Regions from separate parts of the Bradyrhizobium sp. Ken64 genome, predicted to be linked through region 2. Evidence: predicted binding sites of a transcription regulator. Region 2 holds the regulator's gene; each other region holds the start of a gene.
What was found. Region 2 encodes PhoB, which activates phosphate uptake and scavenging genes when phosphate is short. Its sites were predicted from a motif close to TGTCATNNANCTGTCAT; they were not measured.
Positions count from the first base shown of each region.

Region 1: the regulator PhoB is predicted to act here: its motif matches at 2,071-2,087, upstream of AC0L2F_RS35115 (UDP-2,3-diacylglucosamine diphosphatase).
Region 3: the regulator PhoB is predicted to act here: its motif matches at 1,828-1,844, upstream of ugpB (sn-glycerol-3-phosphate ABC transporter substrate-binding protein UgpB).

Region 1 covers NZ_JBVVPA010000050.1:11,975-15,246, reverse strand. Annotated here, with positions in the region: gene AC0L2F_RS35125 (threonine/serine dehydratase) at 1-113, opposite strand, end outside; gene AC0L2F_RS35120 (glycosyltransferase family 4 protein) at 177-1,220, opposite strand; gene AC0L2F_RS35115 (UDP-2,3-diacylglucosamine diphosphatase) at 1,235-2,047, opposite strand; gene thiD (bifunctional hydroxymethylpyrimidine kinase/phosphomethylpyrimidine kinase) at 2,231-3,031, opposite strand; gene AC0L2F_RS35105 (Lrp/AsnC ligand binding domain-containing protein) at 3,161-3,272, shown strand, end outside.
Region 2 covers NZ_JBVVPA010000056.1:865-4,136, forward strand. Annotated here, with positions in the region: gene pstB (phosphate ABC transporter ATP-binding protein PstB) at 1-377, shown strand, start outside; gene phoU (phosphate signaling complex protein PhoU) at 388-1,104, shown strand; gene phoB (phosphate regulon transcriptional regulator PhoB) at 1,119-1,826, shown strand; gene AC0L2F_RS35450 (GcrA family cell cycle regulator) at 2,031-2,543, opposite strand; gene AC0L2F_RS35455 (aspartate aminotransferase family protein) at 2,999-3,272, shown strand, end outside.
Region 3 covers NZ_JBVVPA010000007.1:255,659-258,930, forward strand. Annotated here, with positions in the region: gene ugpA (sn-glycerol-3-phosphate ABC transporter permease UgpA) at 1-397, opposite strand, end outside; gene ugpB (sn-glycerol-3-phosphate ABC transporter substrate-binding protein UgpB) at 445-1,761, opposite strand; gene AC0L2F_RS15390 (CaiB/BaiF CoA transferase family protein) at 2,178-3,272, opposite strand, start outside.

The sequences.
Region 1 (3,272 bases), on a different contig from region 2:
CGTTCGTTGAGCACGGGAAAGGACAGCAGCGGGGTGCGGACGGCGAACGGGGCGATCACGCGTGCTGCGGCATCGATATCGGCAGGGCCGATCGGGAGGAGCTGTTCTGTCATGCCTGATGTTATCGCGGCGGATGAGGCGCGAGCAAGACATCTCCGCGCGAGGATTTCGTACCCTCAGGCGACGAATCGCGCCGGTTCTGCCCCGTTCCGGCCCGGCAGCACCGCACCGACCGCCAAAATGCTGTCGATAAAAGCCCGGGCCGAGGCTTCCCAGGTGTAGTTGGCGGCGAATTCGACGCAGTCCTGCCGGGAGATGTCCAGCGCGGCGAAGCAGGCACCGCGCAGATCGTGATCGAGCGCGCCGACCGGGGCATCGCCGATCACGTCGCGGGGGCCCTTCACCGGGAAGGCCGCGACCGGCAGGCCGCTCGCCAGCGCTTCGAGCAGGACGAGACCGAACGTGTCGGTCTTGCTCGGAAACACGAAGACGTCAGCGGCCGCGTAGATGTCCGCCAGCTCCTCGCCGTGCTTTTCGCCGAGGAAGATCGCGTCCGGATAGGCCTCCTCCAGCGCGACACGCGCCGGACCATCGCCGACGATCACCTTGGTGCCGGGCAGGTCGAGGTCGAGGAACGCCTCGAGATTCTTCTCCACCGCGACCCGGCCGACCGAGAGGAACACCGGTGCCGGCAGGCAGAGATCAATCGCGCGGGGATGGAACAAATGGGTGTCGACGCCGCGCGGCCACAGCACGACATTGTCGAAGCCGCGCTCGGTCAGCTCGCTGGCGAGCGCCGGCGTTGCCGCCATCACGGCGCGGCTGGGGCTGTGAAATCGGCGCAGCGCCCGCCAGATCAGCGAGCCCGGCACCGGCACGCGGGCGCGGACATATTCGGGAAAGCGGGTGTGGAAGCTGGTCGTGAAGGGCAGCTTGCGCTGGCGGCAATAACGCCGAACCATCAGGCCGATCGGACCCTCCGTCGCGATGTGGATGCTGTCCGGGTGCGCCTCTTCGATCAGCTTTGCGATTCTGCCCGGCCGCGGCATGGCCAGCCGCACGTCACGGTAGCTCGGCATCGCAAAGGTGCGGAACGATTGCGGCGTCAGGAACGAGAATTCGACGTCGAGGCTTTTGGCACCGTCAGCAAGTTTGGTCAGCGTCCGAACCACACCGTTGACTTGCGGGTGCCAGGCGTCGGTCGCGACCAGGATGCGCATCAGGCTGCCTTTTGTCATGCAGCTCTGGCTGCAACCTGCGGGACCTGTGCCGGCTTCTCGGCCTGGTCCGCCCAGGTGATGATCTCGAAACGGCCGTCGTCGTGCTCGACCAGCGCCGTACAGCTCTCGACCCAGTCGCCGCAATTCATGTAGCGGATGCCGCCCTCGTCGCGGATCACCGCGTAGTGGATGTGACCGCAGATCACGCCGTCGGCGTCGTGACGCCGCGCCTCTGCCGCGAGCGCCTGCTCGAATGCGCCGATGTAGTTCACCGCATTCTTCACCTTCTGCTTGGCCCATTGCGACAGCGACCAATAGGGCACCTTGAACATGCGCCGGAAGAAGTTGACGAACCGATTGAGCTGGATCGCGAAATCGTAGGCCTTGTCGCCGAGATGGGCGAGCCAGCGTGCGTTCTGCACGACGAGGTCGAAGATGTCGCCGTGGATGACGAGATAGCGCTTGCCGTCCGCGCCGGTGTGGACGGTGTTCTCGACCACGTCGATGCCGCCGAAATGCGTGCCGTAATAGTTGCGCAGGAACTCGTCGTGATTACCGGGGATGTAGATGACCTTGGCGCCCTTGCGCGCCTTGCGCAAAAGCTTCTGGACCAGGTCGTTATGCGATTGCGGCCAATGCCAGCTCGATTTCAGCGCCCAACCGTCGACGATGTCGCCGACGAGATAGATCGTGTCGGCATCATGGAAACGCAGGAAGTCGAGCAGAAGGTCGGCTTGAGAACCGCGGGCTCCGAGATGAACGTCGGAGATGAACAACGTGCGAAAGCGCCGCTCCGGGCTCTCGTCACTCACATCGTAACTTCCCATGCGCCAGCCTGTAACAATGTCCCGTGACAGGGGGATGACCAATTGAACCTTTGAGGCACCTTCGGATACGAATCGCGCTTGCCTCGCCCACCCGCGAATATCAGTCGCATGCGACAATCAGGCGACATGGCGTCGCAGCGGCCTCCGCAAGAACCCGGAACCGCGGCGCGCTCGCGAGCGGCGTCAGTAGAATTTGTGGAAATGATGGATCGGGCCGTGGCCGTGGCCGACGCTGAAGCGATCGGCGGCCGCGATCGCCGCGCTGATCCAGGTCTTGGCGTTGCGCACGGCGCGCTCGAGATCCTCGCCTCTGGCGAGCCCCGCGGCAACCGCCGAGGACAGCGAGCAGCCGGTGCCATGGGTGTTGCGAGTGGCAACGCGCGGCGCGGCGAGCGCGATCGTCGTCCTGGCATCGACGAGATAGTCGATGCTCTCGGCGCCCTCGCCGTGCCCGCCCTTGATCAGGACCGCCCGGCAGCCGAGCGCCAGCAGCCGGCGCCCCTGGCTTTCGATCTCGGCCTCGCTGGCCGCGACCGGTTCGCCGAGCAGAGCCGCGGCCTCAGGCAGATTGGGTGTGATCACCGAGGCCAGCGGCATCAATTTGATGCGCAGGGCGTCGACGGCTTCGGACGCGAGCAGGCGATCACCCGATGTCGCCACCATCACGGGATCGAGCACGATATGCCGGGGCGCCCAGCGCGACAGCGCGGCCGCGATCGCATCGATGCTGGCGGCTTGCGCCACCATGCCGATCTTGACCGCGCCGACTTCGAGATCGGAAAACACCGCGTCGATTTGCGCTGTGACGAATTCGGCGGGCACCGCGTGAATGCCGGTGACGCCGCGGGTGTTCTGCGCCGTCAGCGCCGTGATGGCGGAAGCGCCAAAAACGCCGAACGCGGCAAAGGTCTTCAGGTCGGCCTGGATGCCGGCGCCGCCGCTCGAATCGGAGCCGGCAATGGTCAGCGCGACGGGCGTCGTCATGGGGCGATTTTCCGCGTTTTCGAAGCCATGGCCCGTCCTAGCGCGCCTCCCCGAGCCCAGCAAGTTCGCTTGCTAAATCCGGCCGGGTTTGGCCTATTAGCCGCCAGATATGCTTTCGGAGTGACCGCGATGGTTCCCTTTTTCGTCCAGATCAAATGCAAGCTCGGTCAATCCTATGTGGTCGCCAATGCGCTTGCCGAAGCCGAGATCGCCTCCGAGATCTATTCCACGGCCGGTCAAT
Region 2 (3,272 bases):
CGCTGCGCGGCGGCGCGCTGTGGAACGAGGTCAAGGACAAGCTCAACGCCTCCGGCCTGTCGCTCTCCGGCGGCCAGCAGCAGCGCCTCTGCATCGCCCGCACCGTCGCGGTGCGGCCCGAGGTGATCCTGTTCGACGAACCCTGTTCGGCGCTCGACCCGATCTCGACCGCCAAGGTCGAGGAGCTGATCCAGGAGCTGTCCGAGGACTACACGATCGCGATCGTCACCCATAACATGCAGCAGGCGGCGCGCGTCTCAGACAAGACCGCCTTCATGTATCTCGGCGAGCTGATCGAGTTCGACGATACCAGCAAGATCTTCACGTCGCCGACCGACCGGCGCACGCAGGATTACATCACCGGCCGGTTCGGCTAGGAGACGCGACATGGCTTCCGAACATACCGCAAAGGCTTTCGACACCGACCTCCAGGAACTCACCCGCCTGGTTGCGGAGATGGGCGGGATCGCCGAACGCATGATCGTCGAGTCCGTCGACGCACTGATCCGCCGCGACGTCCCGCTCGGGCAGCGCGTCGTCGCAACCGACACCGAGCTCGACGCGCTGCAGAAGCGCATCGAGGAGCGCGCGGTGCTCACCATCGCCCGCCGCCAGCCGATGGCGGTCGATCTGCGCGAGATCGTTGGCGCCATGCGCGTCGCGACCGATCTCGAGCGCATCGGCGACCTCGCCAAGAACATGGGTAAGCGCGTCGCGGCGCTGGAGACGGACTTCCATCCGCTCAAGCTGTTCCGCGGCCTCGAGCACATGACCGACCTCGTGCAGCAGCAGGTCAAGTCGGTGCTGGACGCCTATGCCGCGCATGATCTGCCAGCGGCGATGGCGGTGTGGAAGGGCGACGAGGAAGTCGACGCCATCTGCACCTCGCTGTTCCGCGAGCTCCTCACCTACATGATGGAGGATCCGCGCAACATCTCGTTCTGTATCCATTTGATGTTCTGCGCCAAGAACATCGAGCGGATCGGCGACCACGCCACCAACATCGCCGAGACCGTGTTCTACATGATCGAGGGCCAGGCGATCACCGACAAGCGGCCGAAGGGCGACATGACGACCTTCGCCAACACGGTACCGAACACTTAAGGAGCGACGACCCGATGGGCGCACGCATTATGGTGGTTGAGGACGAGGAAGCCCTGACCGAGCTTCTCCGCTACAACCTCGAAGGCGACGGCTATGACGTCGAGACGGTGATGCGCGGCGACGACGCCGACACCCGCCTCAAGGAGCACATCCCCGATCTGATCGTGCTCGACTGGATGCTGCCGGGCCTGTCAGGCATCGAATTGTGCCGGCGGCTGCGCACCCGTCCCGAGACCAAGCAGCTCCCGATCATCATGCTCACCGCGCGCGGCGAGGAGAGCGAGCGGGTGCGGGGTCTTGCGACCGGCGCCGACGATTACATCGTCAAGCCGTTCTCGGTGCCGGAGCTGCTGGCGCGCGTGAAGGGCCTGCTGCGGCGCGCAAGCCCGGAGCGGCTCGCCACCGTCCTTGCTTTTGGCGACATCGAGCTCGACCGCGACAAGCGCCGCGTGGCGCGCTCGGGCCGGCCGATCGATCTCGGTCCGACCGAATATCGCCTGCTGGAGTTCTTCCTGGAGCACCCGGGGCGGGTGTTCTCGCGCGAGCAACTGCTCGACAGCGTCTGGGGCCGCGACATCTATATCGACGAGCGCACCGTCGACGTGCATATCGGCCGCCTGCGCAAGCTGCTCAATCTCGGCCGCGAGCAGGACCCGATCCGCACCGTCCGCGGCGCCGGTTACGCGCTGGATGATCGCTTCGCGAAGGCGGAGCAGGTGTAGGGTTGCAGGCTTGAGGTTCTCAGCCGTCATCCCGGACAAGCGAGCGAAGCGAGCGCTGATCCGGGACCCATAACCACAGGGAGTGGTTTGGCGAAGACTCGGAGTGACCCCTTTCGCGCAACAACTGCGTGCTCGGAGTATGGGTCCTGGCTTTCGCCAGGACGACACTACAATTGAACTGTCTTCGCGCGACGACTTGCCGGATTAGCGCGGACCCGGCTTCACCGGTGCGCGGCGCCGATCCGACGCCGGCTGGTACGCGACGCGCGAGTGCTGGGCGCAATAGGGCAGGCCGGACAGCGCCCGTCCACCGCAGAAGAAGAAGTCCGGGCTCGACGGATCGCCGACCGGCCAGTGGCAGGTCGCCTCGTTCAATTCCAGCAGCGACAGCCGCTGGCTCATCGGCACCACGTTGTCGTAGGTGACCGGATCCGGCTCCGCCTCGACCTCAAACGCCTGCGCCAGCGCGGTGTTGCCGCGCGAGATCGGGCGGCTCACCCGCATCATGTGCTGCGCGGGGCGCGCCTTGCGCGGCCGGGGCGCTGCCGATGATGGGCTCTTGGCGCGGCCCGAAAGGCCGAGCCTGTGCACTTTGCCGATCACGGCATTGCGGGTCACATTGCCGAGCTCCGCCGCGATCTGGCTGGCCGAAAGTCCGGCCTCCCAGAGCTTTTTCAGCTGCTCGACGCGATCATCGGACCAGGTCAAAACCGTCATTGCACCCTTTCCCTCGCTGCGCGCCAGCCATCCTGGGGCCTCGCAGCGAATGCCTAAGCCTTCAAAAACCCGTGCCGCCAGAATCCCTTAAGGCTCGCCGGGCGCGTCTTGAACGCCCGAACGTTTACGCCGGTACATAAGGACTTAAAGATCAGAACCACTGCACGAGATGTCGTATCTGACAATCCAAACGCTACAATATGGCGTGACTCCCGCGCAAGAGTCCGCCGACTCGCTTCCACATGTTCCGTGGCTAAATCCCGCAAAATCGGCACCGCAAGACTACGGATTCAGCGTTTCGCGAGGCTTTCCGGGCGGCATTGACACCCGTTTCACCAGGCCTAAGATAGTCGTGCGTGCCGCCCTCAAGAGGCGGCACGTTTCGTTTTCCGGGCCGGTAGATGGTGCGTTGCGCAATGCACGCTCACGCCGTCCGCAACATTCAAGTGACCGTCATGACTAACAGCGCAGCGCCGCATTTGCTCCCCGTTTTCGCCAGGTCCGACCTCGGTTTCGAGCGTGGCGAAGGCTGCTGGCTGATCGCGACCAATGGCGAGCGCTATCTGGATTTCACCTCAGGGGTGGCGGTGAATGCACTCGGCCATGCCCATCCGGCGCTGGTCGCGGCGTTGCAGGAGCAGGCCACGAAGCTCTGGCACATGTCGAACCTGTTCCAGAGCCCGGACGGCGAAAAGCTCGCCGCGCGCCTGTGCAATGAAAGTTTCGCGG
Region 3 (3,272 bases), on a different contig from region 2:
GCGAGGGATGCAGCATGAAGATCCAGAGCACGCCGACCACGGGTGGCGCCACCGCATAGGGCCAGATCAGCAGCGTGCGGTAGAGCATCGAGCCACGCAGCGGCTTGTCCGCCATCACGGCGAGCAGCAGCGCGAAGGATAGCGATGAGACCGCGATGGCGAACGAGAACAAGAAGGTCCGGACGATCGCCTCGAAATAGGCCGCGTCCTTGAACAGCTCGATGTAATTCTCGAACCAGACAAAGGTGGTCGACAGACCGAAGGCGTCCTGGAGCAGGAAGGACTGGATCACCGCCTGCAGGGCCGGCCAATAGAAGAAAATCAGGACGATCGCGAGCTGCGGCGCAACCAGCGCGTACGGTAACAGCCTTGACTGGAAAATGGCTTGCTTTTGCATGATGCCAGCAGGGCGGCAGGCCGGGTCGCGGCCTGCCGCTCATTGCCTCACTTGACGGCGGTCTTTTCGAACTGCCGCAGCATCGTGTTGCCGCGCTCGACGGCGGAATCCAGCGCCTGCTTGGCGGTCTTCTTGCCGGCCAGCGCCTGCTCGATCTCTTCCGACCAGACGTCACGCAACTGAACCATGTTGCCGAGGCGCAGACCGCGCGAATTCTCGGTCGGCTCCTTGTTGGTCAGCTCCAGCAGCGGGGTCTCGAGATAGGGCTGATCCTTGTAGAAGCCCTCGGCCTTGGCCTTCTCATAAGCAGCCTTGGTGATCGGCAGATAGCCCGAGGCCTTGTGGATATAGACCTGACGATCGGTGTCCGAGAGGAAGGTCAGGAATTTCGCGACGCCCTTGTATTCCTCGGCCGATTTGCCGCCCATGACCCAGAGCGAAGCGCCGCCGATGATCGAGTTCTGCGGTGCGCCCTTGACGTCGGGATAATAGGGCATCGGCACGGCGGTGAAGTTGAACTTGGCCTGCGCCTTGACGTTGCCGAAGAACGCCGACGAGGTCAGGTAGATCGGGCATTCGCCGGAGGTGAAGCGACCCTCGCCGGTGTTGGTGCGGCCTGCATAGTCATAGGTCTTGGTCTTCTGCAGCTCGACCAGGGTTTCGAGATGCTTGACCTGAAGCGGTCCGTTGAATTCGAGCACGGTGTCGAATCCGTCGAGGCCGTTGGCCTTGCTGGCGAGCGGAACGTTGTGCCAGGCGGAGAGCTGCTCGAGATTGACCCAGGTGACCCAGGAGCCGGAGAAGCCGCAGGTGTCATGACCGGCAGCCTTCAGCTTCTTGGCGGCCTCGAACGTTTCGGGCCAGGTCTTCGGAATCTCGACGTTCGCCTTCTTGAGCTCGTCGAGGTTGACCCACATCACGGTCGAGGACGAGTTGAAGGGGAATGAGAGCATCTCGCCCTTCGACGTCGAATAGTAGCCGGTGATGGCGGGCAGGTAGATCTTGGGGTCGAACTTCTCGCCGGCGTCGGCCATCAGCTTGTAGACGGGCTTCACGGCGCCGGTCGCGGCCATCATGGTCGCGGTGCCGACTTCGAACACCTGCATGATGTGCGGGGCGTTGCCGGCGCGGAACGCCGCGATGCCGGCGTTCATCGTATCGGGATAGTTGCCCTTGTAGGTCGGGATCACCTTGTAGTCGCTCTGCGACGCGTTGAAGTCGGTGGCGAGCTTGACGATGACGTCGTTGTTGGCGCCGGTCATCGCGTGCCACCACTGGATTTCGGTCGCGGCCAAGACCGGTGAGGCCGATAGGCCAACCGTGAGTGCAACAGCGGCAGCCGCTCCAAAGTGTCTAAGAGCCATCAAGTAAACCTCCCTTGGCCGTTCTCTTGGGCCGTCAAAAATGATCGCTTGCGCTAGCAGCGCCATATGACGTTCACATGACTGTGTAAGCGGCCGAAACGAAAGCGGCAAGCGCGGCAAAAGGGAAGCCGTCAAATAGGCGAATGCCGCGCGCGCAGCGCCCTCCGTTCGCGCTGCACGGAGCGTCCGCGCCGCAGTGCGGCATTGGACGTCATCGCGGAATGGCAGTGGAAGATCGCCGATGCCGCTGCGGGCTCGAAAACCGCTCCCGCTTGCGGGAGAGGTCGCGCCGAAGGCGCGGGTGAGGGCTCTCTCCGCTTGGGGATTGTCCCGTTGCGGAGACACCCTCTCCCCAACCCTCTCCCGCAAGCGGGCGAGGGAGCGCACCTACGGTGAGGCTCGATCTTCGTCTTATCTCAGCGCTTGCGCTGGGGTCCGCAGACCGTGCCCTGCTCCACCATCGCGTCAATCTCGGACCTGGTGTAGCCGAATTCGCCGAGCACCTCGGCCGCGTGCTCGCTGAATTTCGGCGGCAGGCGACGCAGGCTCGGCTTGCTGCGGTCGAGCCGGATCGGCGACGCCACGCCCTTGTACCAGTCCTTCTCGATAATATCGCCGCGGGCGATCGTGTGCGGGTTGGTCAACGCCTGGTCGATCTTCTGCACGGGGCCTGCGGGCAGGCCGGCGGCAAGCAGGCGATTGCACAGCGGCTCGGCCTCGTGCTGGCTGAACACGGTGGCGAGCTCGGCCCGCAGCGCTTCGCGATTGGCGATGCGGTCCTTGTTGCGCGCAAAACGCGGATCGGTGCCGAGCTCGGGCTTGCCGATCTCCTTGGCGAGCTTGCGGAAGGTGCCGTCATTGCCGACGCCGATGAAGATGTTGTCGGTCTTGGTCGGGAAGATCGCATAGGGCACGAGGTTGGGATGCTCGTTGCCGGTGAGCGCCGGCGGCTTGCCGTGCATGAAATAATTCGCGGTGTGCGGATGCATGATGGCGAGACCGGTCTCGTACAGCGTGGTCTCCAGGAACTGGCCCTGGCCCGAGCGCTGACGCTCCGACAGCGCCATCAGGATGCCGATCGCCGCATAGAGGCCGGTGCCGATGTCGACCAGCGGCACGCCGATCCGCATCGGTCCGCTCTCGGGCGAGCCGGTCGCCGCGATCATGCCGGTCATGGCCTGGATGATGGCGTCATAGCCGGGATTGCCGCCACGCGGGCCGTCGGCGCCGAAGCCGCAGATCCGGCAATGGACGAGGCGCGGGAATTTCTCGCGCAACACCTCGTTGCCGATGCCCCATTTCTCCAACGTGCCCGGCTTGAAGTTCTCGATCAGGACGTCGGCGCTCTCCAGCATCTTGAGCAGCACGGTCCGGCCGCCCTCGGAGGCGAGGTCGAGGCCGATCGAGCGCTTGTTGCGGTTGATGCCGATGAAATAGGCCGCGTCCTCCTCGTGGAAGGGAGGGCCCCAGTCGCGCACCTCGTCGCCTGCGGGCGGCTCGACCTTGATCAC